DNA from 2 places in the Chromobacterium indicum genome. Region 1 is predicted to be linked to the other one. Evidence: predicted binding sites of a transcription regulator. Region 1 holds the regulator's gene; the other holds the start of a gene.

Region 1 (6,962 bases):
GCTTGCCGCCCGCGCGCAGGCATTTCTGGCTGGTGGTGGCGCGGGTGTAATCGCGCTTCTCGAAGCCCAGGAACACGTCCTTGAACTGCACCATGCCGGCGACGGTGAACATCAGCGTCGGGTCGTTGCCGGGGATCAGGCTGCTGGAGGGAACTACCTGGTGGCCTTTGGAGGCGAAGAAATCCAGGAATTTCTTGCGAATTTCAGAAGTTTTCATGATTTTCGGTCAATTTTCAAAATCTGGTCCGGGCGCCGTGCCAGGACGAATCCATCGATTGTGTCAAGCCGGGGCCTGGCTGGCAAGCGCTTCGCAGCGCCGCTTCAACGCCTGGTTCATCTGCAGGAAGCCCTGGCGGGCGCGCTCCAGCAGTCCGTCGCCGATCAGCGGCAGCAAGAGGCCGGAGAAATCCTCGACGTGATGCAGGCGGGTGCCGCCGCCATCCAGCGCTTCCAGCCGGAAGCGGTGCTCGCCGTCCAATAGGCCGGCAACGAGCAATTTGTCGCGCCAGGCCATCAGGCTGCCGGCGGAGAATTCGCTCAGCCGCGGACGGAAAGTCAGGCGGCGTCCGCCTGGCGGATGGAGAGTCGTCACCAGCCGGGCGCCGGCTTCGTGGCGGCCATGCAGGCCGACGATGAACGGGTTCCATTCCGGGTAGCGCCGCCAGTCGGTCAGCACCTGCCACACCCGCTCCGGGCTGGCGGCGATGTCGATTTCGGTGGCGATGCTGCGCGTTGCCATGGCTCAGTCCTCGTAGAAGTCGTCGTCTGCGCCGCCCGCCAATACCTGGCGGATCACGTCGGCGGGAAAGCCGCGTTGCGCCAGGAAACGGTATTGCTTGGCTTTTTCCGCCGCGTCGGCCGGCAGCCGGCCGAATTTCTTGCGCCACTGCTCGCGCGCGCTGGCGAGGTCGTCCTGGCCGGACAGCGCCTCGCGTATGGTTTCGCTGTCCACCCCGCGCTGGCGCATTTCCTGCGCGAGGCGGCGGCTGCCGAACTTGGCGCCTTTGCTGCTGGCGAACTGGCGGGCGAAGCGGTCGTCAGACTGCCAGTCGGCGGCGGCCAGCTCGTCCAGCGCCGCGTTCAACTCGTCCTCGCTGTCGGCAAAAGGCGCGAGCCGCCGAACCAGTTCCTGCCGGGTGTACTCCCGGCGGGACAATAGTTCGGCGGCCCGCGCCTTCAGGCTTTTGCCTGTCGCCGCCATCAGGCGTCGAAGGCGTCGTCGGCGAACTCTTCGTCGCCCTGGGCTTCATTGATCTCGATCTTGATGCCCACCGCTTCGCGGATCTTGCGCTCGATCTCCTCGGCGATGGCCGGGTTGGACTTCAGCCATTCGCGGGTGTTGTCCTTGCCTTGGCCGATCTTCTGGCCGTTGTAGGCGTACCAGGCGCCGGACTTGTCGACGAAGCCGTGCTTGACGCCCAGCTCGATGATTTCGCCCTGGCGGGAGATGCCTTCGCCGTACAGGATTTCGAAATCGGCCTGGCGGAACGGCGGGGATACCTTGTTCTTCACCACTTTGACGCGGGTGTCGTTGCCGATCACTTCCTCGCCCTTCTTGATGCCGCCGGTGCGGCGGATGTCCAGGCGCACGGAGGCGTAGAACTTCAGCGCGTTGCCGCCGGTGGTGGTTTCCGGGTTGCCGAACATCACGCCGATCTTCATGCGGATCTGGTTGATGAAGATCACCAGGGTGTTGGTGCGCTTGATGTTGCCGGTCAGCTTGCGCAGCGCCTGGCTCATCAGGCGGGCTTGCAGGCCGACGTGGCTGTCGCCCATCTCGCCTTCGATTTCAGCCTTCGGCACCAGCGCGGCCACCGAGTCGATCACGATCAGATCGACGCCGCTGGAGCGCACCAGCATGTCGCAGATTTCCAGCGCCTGCTCGCCGGTGTCCGGCTGCGAGATCAGCAGGTCGTCGACCTTGACGCCCAGCTTTTGCGCATATTGCGGGTCCAGCGCGTTTTCCGCGTCGATGTAGGCGCAGGTGCCGCCCAATTTTTGCATCTCGGCCACGGCTTGCAGACACAGGGTGGTCTTGCCGGACGACTCCGGGCCGTAGATTTCCACCACGCGGCCGCGCGGCAGGCCGCCGACGCCCAGCGCCAGGTCCAGGGTCAGCGAGCCGGTGGAGACCACCTGCAGGTTTTCGTTGATCTGGTTGTCGCTCATGCGCATGATCGAACCCTTGCCAAACTGTTTTTCAATCTGGGAAAGGGCCGCGGCCAGCGCCTTGCTCTTGTCTTCGGAAGCCATGCTGTCTCCAATGGGGTAGGTCGGACCAATGATGGGGGCGATTATCGCAGAAAAAAGCTGGGCCAACAGCAGCTTGCTGCCGCCGTTTTCGTGCCATGGTCGTAAAGCCCCGCCGCGCCCCCTTTTGGCGCGGTGCAGGATGTGTACAATGGGGACATGATGAACGAACGCGCCCAACATTTGCTGAAGGCGCTGATCGAACGGTACATCGCCGACGGTCAGCCGGTCGCCTCCAAGACCCTGTCGCTGCTGCCCGGGGTGGAGCTGTCGTCGGCCACGGTCCGCAACGTGCTGGCCGATCTGGAGAACATGGGCCTGATCGCCTCGCCGCACACTTCGGCGGGGCGGATTCCCACCGCGCGCGGCTATCGCTTGTTCGTCGACCGGCTGTTGACGATACGGCCGCTGGACGAGCTGTCGCGCCACGAGCTGGAGGCCAATCTGCAGCCGAACAGCCCGCAGCGGATCGCCCAGGCGGCGTCGTCCTTGCTGTCCGAGCTGACCAGCTTCGCCGGCGTGGTGCTGACGCCGCAGCTCAGCGACGTCGCCTTCCGCCAGATCGAATTCCTGCGCCTGTCCGAACGGCGGGTGTTGATGATATTGGTGACCCTGGACGGCGATGTGCAGAACCACCTGTTGAACACCGAGCGCGACTACACGCCGTCGGAACTGGTGGAGGCCGGCAACTTCATCAACCAGCATTACGCCGGGCAGGGGTTGAGCGCCGTTACGCTGCGGGTGGAGGGCGAGCTCAGGCAGCTGCAGGGCGACATCGCCGAATTGATGGCCGCCGCGGTGAAACTGGGCCAGCAGACGCTGGCCAAGCGCAACGAGGACGTGGTGGTCAGCGGCGGCTCAAGGCTGCTGCAGGTGCATGATCTGTCGGATGATCTGTCGCGGCTGCGGGAGCTGTTCGGCGTGTTCGAGCGCAAGACCGAACTCCTGAAATTGCTGGCGCAGGGACGGGAGGCGCAGGGGGTGAACATTTTCATCGGCGAGGAGTCTGGAGTCATGACGCTGGACGAATGCTCGGTGGTGACCGCGCCCTACTGCATCAACGGCCAGGTGGTCGGCACGCTGGGCGTGGTCGGCCCCACCCGCATGGCCTACGAGCGGGTGATCCCCATCGTCGACATCACCGCCCGCCTAGTCAGCAACGCCTTGTCCTTCCGCGAATGAACTCGAGCCATACCAAAAAAGAAAGCAGAATCATGAAATCGATGTTGAAACTGGCCATCGCCGCCGCTTTGGCCGGCGCGGCCTTCACCGCTCCGCAAGCCCAGGCCGACGCAGCCTTTCTGGCGCGCCCCGACGTGCAGCGCTACATCGACGAGCAGGTGGCCACAGGCCAGTTCAACCGCCCCGAGCTGGAGGCGGTGTTTGCCAATGTGGAGCTGAAGCCCAACATCATCCGCATCCTCGACAAGCCGTCCACCTCGCGGCCGTGGTATCAATTCCGCGCGACGACCGTCAACGACAAGCTGATCGTGGACGGAACCGCGTTCTGGCAAGGCAACGCCGACGCCCTGGCGCGCGCCGAGCGCGAGTACGGCGTGGCGCCGGAGGTGATCGTCGCCATCCTGGGCGTGGAAACCCATTACGGCCGTAACACCGGCAGCTTCCGGCTGGTGGACTCGCTGTCCACCATCGGCTTCGACTACCCGCGCCGCGCCGAGTACTTCCGCGGCGAACTGACCCAGTTCCTGTTGCTGGCCAAGGAAGAGGGCAAGGACCCGCTGACGCTGAAGGGGTCCTACGCCGGCGCGATGGGCCTGCCGCAATTCATGCCGTCCAGCTACCGCAAGTGGGCGGTTGATTTCGACGGCAGCGGCCACCGCGACATCTGGAGCAACCCGCACGACGCCATCGGCAGTGTCGCCCATTACTTCCAGCTGCACGGCTGGAAGCGCGGCGACGACATCGTGGCGCCGGCCAGCGTGGCGCCGGAAGCCCAGGTCGACAAGCTGCTGGCCGACAAATTCAACCTGCACTACACGGTGGGCGATCTGCGCAAGATGGGCGTGGCGCCGCAAACGCCGCTGGCCGACAACGTGCCGGCGGTGCTGTTTTCGCTGGAAACCGCGCCCGGCGTCACCGAATACTGGCTGGGCCTGAACAATTTCTACGCGATCACCCGCTACAACCGCAGCACGCTGTACGCCAAGGCGGTGCAGGAAATCGCCGACCAGCTGCGGCAGCGCTACTACGCGTCGCTGGCGCAGCGGCCGGACCAGGCCTCCGCCGCGCAGTAAGGCGCGGGCTTCCGCAACAAGACGCCGGCGCCGCCAGGGAGGCCGCGCCGGTGAAACCTGTCGCCTTGCGCGGCAATTGCCATTAAAATCCGCCCCCATGAGCTATCAAGTCCTTGCCCGCAAGTGGCGCCCCAAACGCTTCGCCGACCTGGTCGGCCAGGAGCACGTGGTGCGCGCCCTCTCCAACGCCCTGAAAGAGCAGAGGCTTCATCACGCCTATCTGCTGACCGGCACCCGGGGCGTCGGCAAGACCACCATCGCCCGGATTCTGGCCAAGAGCCTGAACTGCGAAACCGGCACCACGGCCGAGCCCTGCGGCGAATGCCAGGCTTGCCGCCAGATCGACACCGGCCGCTTCGTCGACCTGTTGGAGATCGACGCCGCGTCCAACACCGGCATCGACAATATCCGCGAAGTGCTGGAAAACGCCCAGTACGCGCCGACGATGGGCCGTTTCAAGGTCTACATCATCGACGAAGTGCACATGCTGTCGAAGAGCGCGTTCAACGCGATGCTGAAGACGCTGGAAGAGCCGCCGGGCCACGTCAAGTTCATCCTGGCCACCACCGATCCGCAGAAGGTGCCGGTGACGGTGCTGTCCCGCTGCCTGCAGTTTTCCTTGCGCAACATGACGCCGCAGCAGGTGTCCAGCCATCTGGCCCACATGCTGGACGTCGAGGGCATCCAGTACGAGGCTCCGGCGTTGGCCTTGCTGGGCCGCGCCGCGTCCGGCTCGATGCGCGACGCGCAGTCGCTGCTGGATCAGGCCATCGCCTACGGACTGGGCGAGGTCAAGGAAGACGGCGTGCGTGCGATGCTGGGCGCGGTGGACCGCCGCTACCTGTTCACCCTGCTGCAGGCGTTGGCCGTTGCTGACGGTCCGGCGCTGATGGCCGAGGCCGACCGCCTGGCTGAACGCGGAATCAGCTTTGATTCGGCGCTGTCCGAGCTGGCAGTGTTGCTGCAGCAGCTGGCATTGGCGCAGACGGTGCCGGCGGCGCTGGCCGCCGACGAGCCCGAGCGCGATACCTTGTTCGCATTGGCCGGCGCCATCGCGCCGCAGGATGTGCAGCTTTACTATCAGATCGCCATCCATGGCCGCAAGGATCTGGCGCTGGCGCCGGACGAGCATGCCGGCTTCAATATGACGCTGTTGCGGATGCTGGCCTTCCATCCGGCCGTCGCGCCGGCGGAGAGCGCCGCGCCCGCGCGTCCGGCCGCTCCGTCGCAGCCGCGCCCAGCGCCGGCATCGGCGTCGGCGTCGGCGGCATCGATCGCCAGCGCTTCGGTGCCGGCGGAGCGGGGCATGTCGCCGGCCGCGCGCGCGCTGCAGGCAGCCGGTCTCGGCGGGCAGCCGCAAGGCAAGCCCCGCGCGGCGGAGCCTACCCCGGCCGCCGAGCCGGAACCCGAGCCCGCGCCCCGGCCGCAGCCGGTTGCGGCGGAGCCCAAGCCGGAAATCCAGCCTGAGCCGCGTTTGCAGCCGGCGCCGGTTCGAGTTGCGTCCGCGCCCGAGGCCGCCGTTCAGGAGGCGGATGACGAGCGCGACGAGGAAGAGATCGTCGACGCGCCGTGGTCCGACGACGACGCGATGCCGGCCTATATGCAGCAACCGCCGCTGGAGGACGAGCCGTCCAGTTTTGTTTTCGATGGCGATTGGCAGCGGCTGGTCGCCGACCTGGGCGCCAAGCTCGGCGCCGCGCGGATGCTGGCGCATAACGCCGTGCTGAAGAGTTGGAGCCAGGACCGCCTGGAGCTGGCGGTGCCGGAGAGCTTCCGCCACATGAGCGGACGCGATTATCAGGAAAAACTCAAAGCCGCGCTGGCCGAACGCTTCGGCCACGCGGTGGATCTCGCGGTGACGGTGGAAGAGCTGGGGATGGAAACCCCGGCGATGACCGACGCCAGGCTGCGCCAGGAGCAGCTGGCCGTCGCCCGCGAGTGCATGCAAAACGATCCGGTGGTGCAGCAGATGGTGCGCGAGTTCGGCGCCACGCTGCTCATCGAGACCATTCAACCCGTACAGGAGTGACCGCGATGTTCGGTAAAGCTGGTATCGCCGGCCTGATGAAACAGGCCCAGCAAATGCAGGAAAACATGAAGAAGGCCCAGGAAGAGCTGGCCCAGGTGGAAGTGGAAGGCCAGTCCGGCGCCGGCATGGTGAAGGTTCTGATGACCTGCTCCCACGACGTCAAGCGCGTCGCCATCGACGACAGCGTGCTGGACGACAAGGAAATGCTGGAAGACCTGATCGCCGCCGCGTTCAACGACGCGGTGCGCAAGGTCGAGTCCACCACCCAGGAGCGGATGTCCGGCTTCACCAACGGCCTGAACCTTCCGGCCGGGATGAAACTCCCGTTCTGATCCCAGGGCCCGGCGACGGGCCTTTTTTGTCGGAGCCGGGATGTTCGGCCATTTCACCGTGCGCAGCCGTCTGCCGCGGCCGCCGGAGGCTGTGTG
Region 2 (6,962 bases), on a different contig from region 1:
GACCGATGGTGCCGACGTTTACGTGCGGTTTGGTCCGCTCGAACTTTTCCTTAGCCATGGCAAATTTCCTGAATACGAAACAAGCAAATAAAATTAGTGGTGCCCATGGGCAGAATTGAACTGCCGACCTCTCCCTTACCAAGGGAGTGCTCTACCCCTGAGCTACATGGGCCCTTAAACAGGCTACAATCAGACGCTTGGAGCGGGTGAAGGGAATCGAACCCTCGTCGTAAGCTTGGAAGGCTTCTGCTCTACCATTGAGCTACACCCGCCTGGCTTTACAACAAGACAGCTTAACTTCACTGCCAAGCGCTTCATCTAATTCTGGTGGAGGGAGAAGGATTCGAACCTTCGAAGGCAGAGCCGTCAGATTTACAGTCTGATCCCTTTGACCGCTCGGGAATCCCTCCTGAAAGAGACCCGAATATTATAGATGGCCCGCCTGATCGTCAACACCTTTTGCGAAAAAAACTGCACTTTTTCGCCGAAAAATAAAAAACGCCCCGCAGGCCGCGGGGCATTCCATTTCGCATCAATAACTTAGCTCAATCAGGCCTTGCCCGAAATCTTCAGATATTTCTGGTGGAGCTCATCCTGGGTCTCCTCGCGGGACGGATCCAGGGGGATGCAATCGACCGGACAGACTTGCTGGCACTGCGGCTCGTCGTAGTGGCCTACGCACTGGGTGCACAATTCCGGGTCGATCTGGTAGATCTCCTCGCCTTGGGAGATCGCGTTGTTCGGACACTCCGGCTCACAGACGTCGCAGTTGATGCATTCGTCGGTAATCATCAAAGACATAGTAATTTCCTCAGGTATTCCACAACATGAATTCTGTCACCCGCCGCCCGGGGGAGCAAGTTCGCGCTGGTTATATCCATAGGCGCAAACTCCCCGCCGCGACGCTCCTATCCAGGCTGGCGGATCAATAGGCCGTAATGGACCATGCCCGCCTTGTCGCGCCGCAGCACCGTCAGACCTTCCGGCAACTCATCCGGCCATTGCCGCGCCTCGACATACAGCACGCCCTCTTCCGACAAGCGCTCCAGCGCCAGCGGCAGCGCCCGCGGCAGCAGGTCGGCGTCGTAAGGGGGATCCAGGAAGATCACATCGAAGGTTTCGCGGCTGTTCTTCAAATACAGCAGCGCGTCGCCGGCGACCACGTCGAGCGCGCCGGCCTGCAGCGACTGGCGGTTGGCCTGCAACGACTCATAGACTTTGCGCGACTTCTCCACCATCACCACCCGCCGCGCAGAACGCGATGCCGCTTCGAAGCCGAGAGCGCCGCTGCCGGCGAACAGATCCAGGCAGCTCTTGCCGTACAGATCCTGGCCCAGCCAGTTGAACAGCGTCTCGCGCACGCGGTCCGGCGTCGGCCGCAAGCCTTCGGCTTCAGGGAAGGGCAACAGGCGGCGACGGTAGTCGCCGCCTATGATTCTGACCTTATTACGTGTCTGACTCATGAAAGCTAAACTCTAGGGACAAGCGCGAGAGTTTAACCTGATCAGGACTTTAGCGCCTCATTCCCGCGCGCCGGGCGGCGAATCTGTCGCGCCGGCGGCGAAATTCGGCAACTATTCCTTATATATGTTTGCAGCGACGTCGCAGCTTTCCGCCCTCGCATCGCCAGCCGATTCGGTGCTCGGCGGCGTTTGAGGATACAATCTTAGCCATTTACCGCTTTTCTGGCCCATTCACGCATGTTTAGCTTCTTCAAGAAAAAGACCAAGCCGGCGGAAACGCCGCAAATCGAAATCCCGGCGCAGGCCGCGCCGGAACAAGCGCCCGCCTCGCCCGAGCACCATGCCCCAGCCGCGGAGCCTCAGCTCGACGCGATCCCGGCGATGGCAATAGACACGCCGGCCTCTCCCGAACCGGCCCCGGCGGCGCCGATTGCGGCCGCGCCCGACGCGCCGGTCGAAGAAGCGCCGACGCCGCTGAAGAAAATGAGCTGGACCGAGCGGCTGAAAGCCGGCCTGGCCAAGACCCGCGACCGACTGGGCAAGCAATTGGCCGGCCTGTTCGGCGGCGGCAAGATCGACGAAGACCTGTACGAAGAACTGGAAACGGTGCTGCTGACCGCCGACATGGGCATGGACGCCACCGTCCATCTGCTGCAGGACGTGCGCGAGCGCGTGTCGCTGAAGGGCCTGAAGGATTCGTCCGAGTTGAAGGGCGCGCTGAAGGATTCGCTGCAGGATCTGATCGGCCCGCTGGAAGTGCCGCTGAACGTGGAAGGCAAGAAGCCGTTCGTGATCATGATGACCGGCGTCAACGGCGCCGGCAAGACCACCTCCATCGGCAAGCTGGCCAAGTACTACCAGAGCCAGGGCAAGAGCGTGCTCCTGGCCGCCGGCGACACCTTCCGCGCCGCCGCGCGCGAGCAGCTGATCGCCTGGGGCGAGCGCAACAACGTCACCGTGATCGCGCAGCAGGGCGGTGATTCCGCAGCCGTCTGCTATGACGCGATCCAAGCCGCCGTCGCCCGCGGCATCGACATCGTGCTGGCCGACACCGCCGGCCGCCTGCCGACCCAGCTGCACCTGATGGAAGAGATCAAGAAGGTGAAACGCGTGATCCAGAAAGCGCTGCCGGACGCCCCGCACGAAGTGGTGCTGGTGCTGGACGCCAATATCGGCCAGAACACCGTCAGCCAGGTGAAGGCCTTCGACGACGCGCTGGGCCTGACCGGCCTGATCCTGACCAAGCTGGACGGCACCGCCAAGGGCGGCGTGATCGCCGCCATCGCCAAACAGCGGCCGATTCCGTTGCGTTTCGTCGGCGTCGGCGAGAGCATCGACGATCTGCGGCCGTTCGACAGCCGCGACTACATCGACGCGCTGTTCGAATAAGACCATGATTCGCGGCCGCAGGCGCGGCCGCCTTTTCTCAGCCAACAAGCGGGAAACTTCTCAATGATACAGTTCGACCAGGTCACCAAGCGCTATCCAGGCGGCAATGAAGCCCTGAAGAACCTGTCGTTCACCATAGAAACCGGCGAAATGGTGTTCCTCGCCGGCCACTCCGGCGCCGGCAAGTCCACCTTGCTGAAGCTAATCGCCGGCATCGAGCGCGCCACCAGCGGCGGCGTCATCGTCAATGGCCAGAATCTGTCCAAGCTGCGCGCAAGCCAGGTGCCCTACGTGCGCCAGCACCTGGGCATGGTGTTCCAGGACCACAAGATCCTGTTCGACCGCAGCGTGTTCGACAACGTGATGCTGCCGCTGGACATCATCGGCTTCGACCGCCGCGACGCCGCCAAGCGCGTGCGCGCGGCGCTGGACAAGGTGGGCCTGCTGCCCAAGGAAAAAATGATGCCGATCCGGCTGTCAGGCGGCGAGCAGCAACGGCTGTGCATCGCCCGCGCCGTGGTCCACCGCCCCAGCATCCTGCTGGCCGACGAGCCATCGGCCAACCTTGACCGCGCCTACGCGCTGGACATCATGGAGCTGTTCAAGTCCTTCCACCAGGTGGGCGTCACCGTGCTGATCTCCGCCCACGACGAAACGCTGATGGAAGATTACGGCCGCCGCATCATCCGCCTGAGGGAAGGACAGTTCGCCGCATGAAACACTTTCTCTATCTGAACTGGCAGAGCGCCAAGCAGGCGCTGGCCAAGATCGTCCGCCAGCCCTTCGGCAGCCTGCTGACCTTGTTGATGCTGGCGCTGGCCCTGGCCCTGCCGCTGTCGCTGTACCTCGCGGTCAACAGCGTGCAGGAATGGGTGGGCCGCCTGACCGCCACGCCGCAGATCACGCTGTTCATGGAGCAGACGGCCGAGCAGGCCGATATCGCCGCCGTCAACAGCACGCTGTCGCATCACCCCAAGGTGAAGAGCTTCTCCTTCGTCAGCAAAGGCCAGGCGTTGCAGGATCTTGAAAAACGCAACGGCCTGTCCGGCCTGTCCGACGGGCTGGAAGGCAACCCGCTGCCCGACGCCTTCGTGGTGACGCCGAAATCTCTCGAGCCGCGCGAACTGGACATGCTGCAGAAGGAGCTATCCGGCCTGCCGATGGTGGAGCTGGCGCAATTCGACGCCAGCTGGGCCAAGCGCCTGTACGGCATGGTGGAGATGGGCAAGAAGCTGACCTGGTTCCTGGCCGCCGCGCTGGGCCTGGCGCTGGTGCTGGTCACCCACAACGCGATCCGGATGCAGATACTGGCGCGCCAGGACGAGATCGCGGTGTCCAAACTGATCGGCGCCACCGACAGCTTCATTCGCCGCCCCTTCCTGTATCACGCGCTGTGGCAGGGCGTGCTGGCGGCGCTGCTGGCCTGGGGCCTGTCCTGCTGGCTGGCAGCGATGGCCAACCCTGCCATCAGCGAGTTCGCTATGCTGTACGGCGAACGGGTGGAGCTGCGCGCGCTGAACCTGCCCGAGCTGGCGGCGCTGATCGGCATCTCCGCCGCGCTGGCAATGCTGGGCGCGCGGCTGGCGGCCGATCACCACCTGCGCAAGGTAGAGCCGAAGTAAAAATGACAAGCGGAAGGTTTCAACTATCGGGCCGATTGTTAAATATCATTGACTCGGGAACCTTTCGCTGCTAGCACTCTCAATACTCGAGTGCTAACATAGCACTACCCAAGGAGGTAGCCATCGCAATGAACACAACATTTGCCCTTCCCGTCCCGTCGACCAGCGGCAGCCTGGAACAGTACATCCAGGCCGTCAACAGCGTGCCCATGCTGACGCCGGAGCAGGAAACCGAACTCGCGACCCGTTTCCAACAGGAAAACGACCTGGAAGCGGCGCGGCAGATGGTGCTGTCGCACCTGCGCGTGGTGGTGTCCGTGTCGCGCGGTTACGCCGGCTACGGCTTGCAGCAAGCCGACCTGATCCAGGAAGGCAATATCGGCCTGATGAAGGCGGTGAAGCGCTTCGAGCCGGGCCGCGGCGTGCGCCTGTTCTCGTTCGCCATCCACTGGATCAAGGCCGAGATCCACGAATTCATCCTGCGCAACTGGCGCCTGGTGCGCATCGCCACCACCAAGCCGCAGCGCAAGCTGTTCTTCAACCTTCGCAGCATGAAGAGCGGTTTCTCCGCGCTGTCCGAGCAGGAAGCCAAATCCATCGCCAATGACCTGGGCGTCAAGCCCGAGGAAGTGCGCGAAATGGAAATCCGCATGAACGGCCAGGACATCTCCCTGCTGGCCGACAGCGACGACGAGGACAGCTACGCGCCGATCGACTGGCTGGCCGACAGCCATAGCGAGCCGACCCGCGCTCTGGAGCGCCGCGCCTTCGACCATCTGCAGTCGGAAGGCCTGGAATACGCGCTGTCCACGCTGGACGCCCGCAGCCGCCGCATCGTCGAGGCGCGCTGGCTGGCCGACGACAGCGGCTCCACGCTGCATGAGCTGGCCGCCGAGTTCGGCGTGTCGGCCGAACGCATCCGCCAGATCGAGGCCAAGGCGCTGACCAAGATGAAGACCGCGCTCAGCGAAGGCGTGGTGCTGGATAACTGATCCCGCCGCCGGACGCGAAAAAACCGCTCGATGATTCGAGCGGTTTTTTTATTGTCCACCGCCGCCATCCGGCGGCGGGACAATTCACTCCTGCAACGTGCGGAACTTAGCCGGCAGCTTGTCGTAAGCCTCGCGGCTGATCTTGCGCAGCGGTTCCCATTCCTGGTTCTGATCGCCCAGCGTCTCCAGAAATTGGCCGGCATAGGTCGGGAACGAGGCCAGCGTGGTGCGCAGCGTCTGCTCAGCCTTGGCCCGCTCGCCAGCCAGGATCTCCAGCTGGGCCCGCTTCAGCATCACATCGGGATAAGGACGGAATTCCGTCAGCCGGTCTTCCAGCGCCAGCTTTTGCTTCAGATTGTCCCGGTTCACCGGCAGATAATCATCCAGCGTGTACAGCGCGTGGTAGGCGAACAAGGGCTTGGTTTCGACGATCTCGACCAGGCGCTCGGCGCGGACCTTGTCCTTGGACGCGTTGCCGGTCGGCACGTACAGGTTCACCAGCTCCCAGAACATGGAAGAGGTGCTGATCGACAGCCAGCCCACCCACACCAGCGCCGCCAACAGCGGCAAACGCAGCGGCCAGGCCAGCGGGCGCTCGCCGCGCGGCGCCATCGCCATGAACATCACCAGCATCGCCAGGAAATAGTAGTACCACAGCGGATACTCCAACATGCTGTGGGTCAGCGTCACTGCGATGCAACCCAGCGCCAGCACGCCTTCCGGCTCGGCCTTGCGGCGGAAGAAGGGCAGCACCGTCCAGATGAAGCCGACGACAATCAGCGCGGTGACCGCGCCGCCCATCTCGGCCAGCAGCTGCATCAGCAGATTGTGCGCGTTGGTGAACAAGCCGCTGTTGTAGCCCGCCGCGGCGAACTGCGGCAACGGCTGCAGACGCACGCTTTCCGCCGCGTACTGCGACCAGCCCACGCCCCACAGCGGATGCGCCTGGAAGGTCATCCAGGCCTTGTGCATCTCGGCGAAGCGGCGCGCGCCCATATCGTCGCCATTGGCCGCCAGCCGCGCGATGCCGGACGCGTTCTCGACATCGGAGTGGGTCAACAGCGAGATCAGGTGGTTGAACAGCGGCAGCGCGAACTGGGCGGCCAGAATCGTGCCGGAAGCGGCCCACATCGCCAGCATCATCCGGCGCGACGCCTCGTCGCGGCTGCGCCAGTGCCACAAGCCGGCCAGCGCCGACAGCGCAACCAGATAGAGCAGAATGGTGCGCGAGCCCGCCCAGCCCAGCATCAGCGCCATCCACAGCACCAGGGCGACCAGCCAGCCGCGCCCCAGGCGGCCTACGGCGAACAGGTAGACACCGGACACCACCGACCACATCAGGTAATGGGCGTACTGGTTGCGCTGGCCGATGTGGCCGAAGATATTGCTGGTGGGATGGGAGCCGTCATAGAACAGCCCCAGCGCCGGCGCCAGGCCGGTCAGCTGGGCGGTGCCAATCAGCGACTGCACCAAGCCGCCCACGATGATAGCCCGCG

What was found. Region 1 encodes HrcA, which represses chaperone genes, less so after heat shock. Its sites were predicted from a motif close to ATTAGCACTCGNNNNNNNCGAGTGCTAAT; they were not measured.
Region 2: a site for HrcA is predicted at 4,544-4,572, ahead of rpoH (RNA polymerase sigma factor RpoH). Genes of this name have one in related genera too.

What each region holds. Positions count from the first base shown of each region.
Region 1 covers NZ_JAYFSJ010000006.1:168,624-175,585, reverse strand. The annotation lists gene alaS (alanine--tRNA ligase) at 1-217, opposite strand, end outside; gene VA599_RS10215 (SRPBCC family protein) at 281-739, opposite strand; gene recX (recombination regulator RecX) at 743-1,201, opposite strand; gene recA (recombinase RecA) at 1,201-2,253, opposite strand; gene hrcA (heat-inducible transcriptional repressor HrcA) at 2,410-3,432, shown strand; gene mltB (lytic murein transglycosylase B) at 3,465-4,505, shown strand; gene dnaX (DNA polymerase III subunit gamma/tau) at 4,603-6,534, shown strand; gene VA599_RS10185 (YbaB/EbfC family nucleoid-associated protein) at 6,540-6,866, shown strand; gene VA599_RS10180 (hypothetical protein) at 6,907-6,962, shown strand, end outside.
Region 2 covers NZ_JAYFSJ010000017.1:272-7,233, forward strand. The annotation lists partial or broken gene VA599_RS19895 (GTP-binding protein) at 1-58, opposite strand, end outside; tRNA gene VA599_RS19900 (tRNA-Thr) at 98-172, opposite strand; tRNA gene VA599_RS19905 (tRNA-Gly) at 199-272, opposite strand; tRNA gene VA599_RS19910 (tRNA-Tyr) at 326-410, opposite strand; gene VA599_RS19915 (YfhL family 4Fe-4S dicluster ferredoxin) at 550-801, opposite strand; gene rsmD (16S rRNA (guanine(966)-N(2))-methyltransferase RsmD) at 909-1,463, opposite strand; gene ftsY (signal recognition particle-docking protein FtsY) at 1,701-2,852, shown strand; gene ftsE (cell division ATP-binding protein FtsE) at 2,916-3,569, shown strand; gene ftsX (permease-like cell division protein FtsX) at 3,566-4,474, shown strand; gene rpoH (RNA polymerase sigma factor RpoH) at 4,603-5,466, shown strand; gene VA599_RS19945 (PglL family O-oligosaccharyltransferase) at 5,551-6,962, opposite strand, start outside.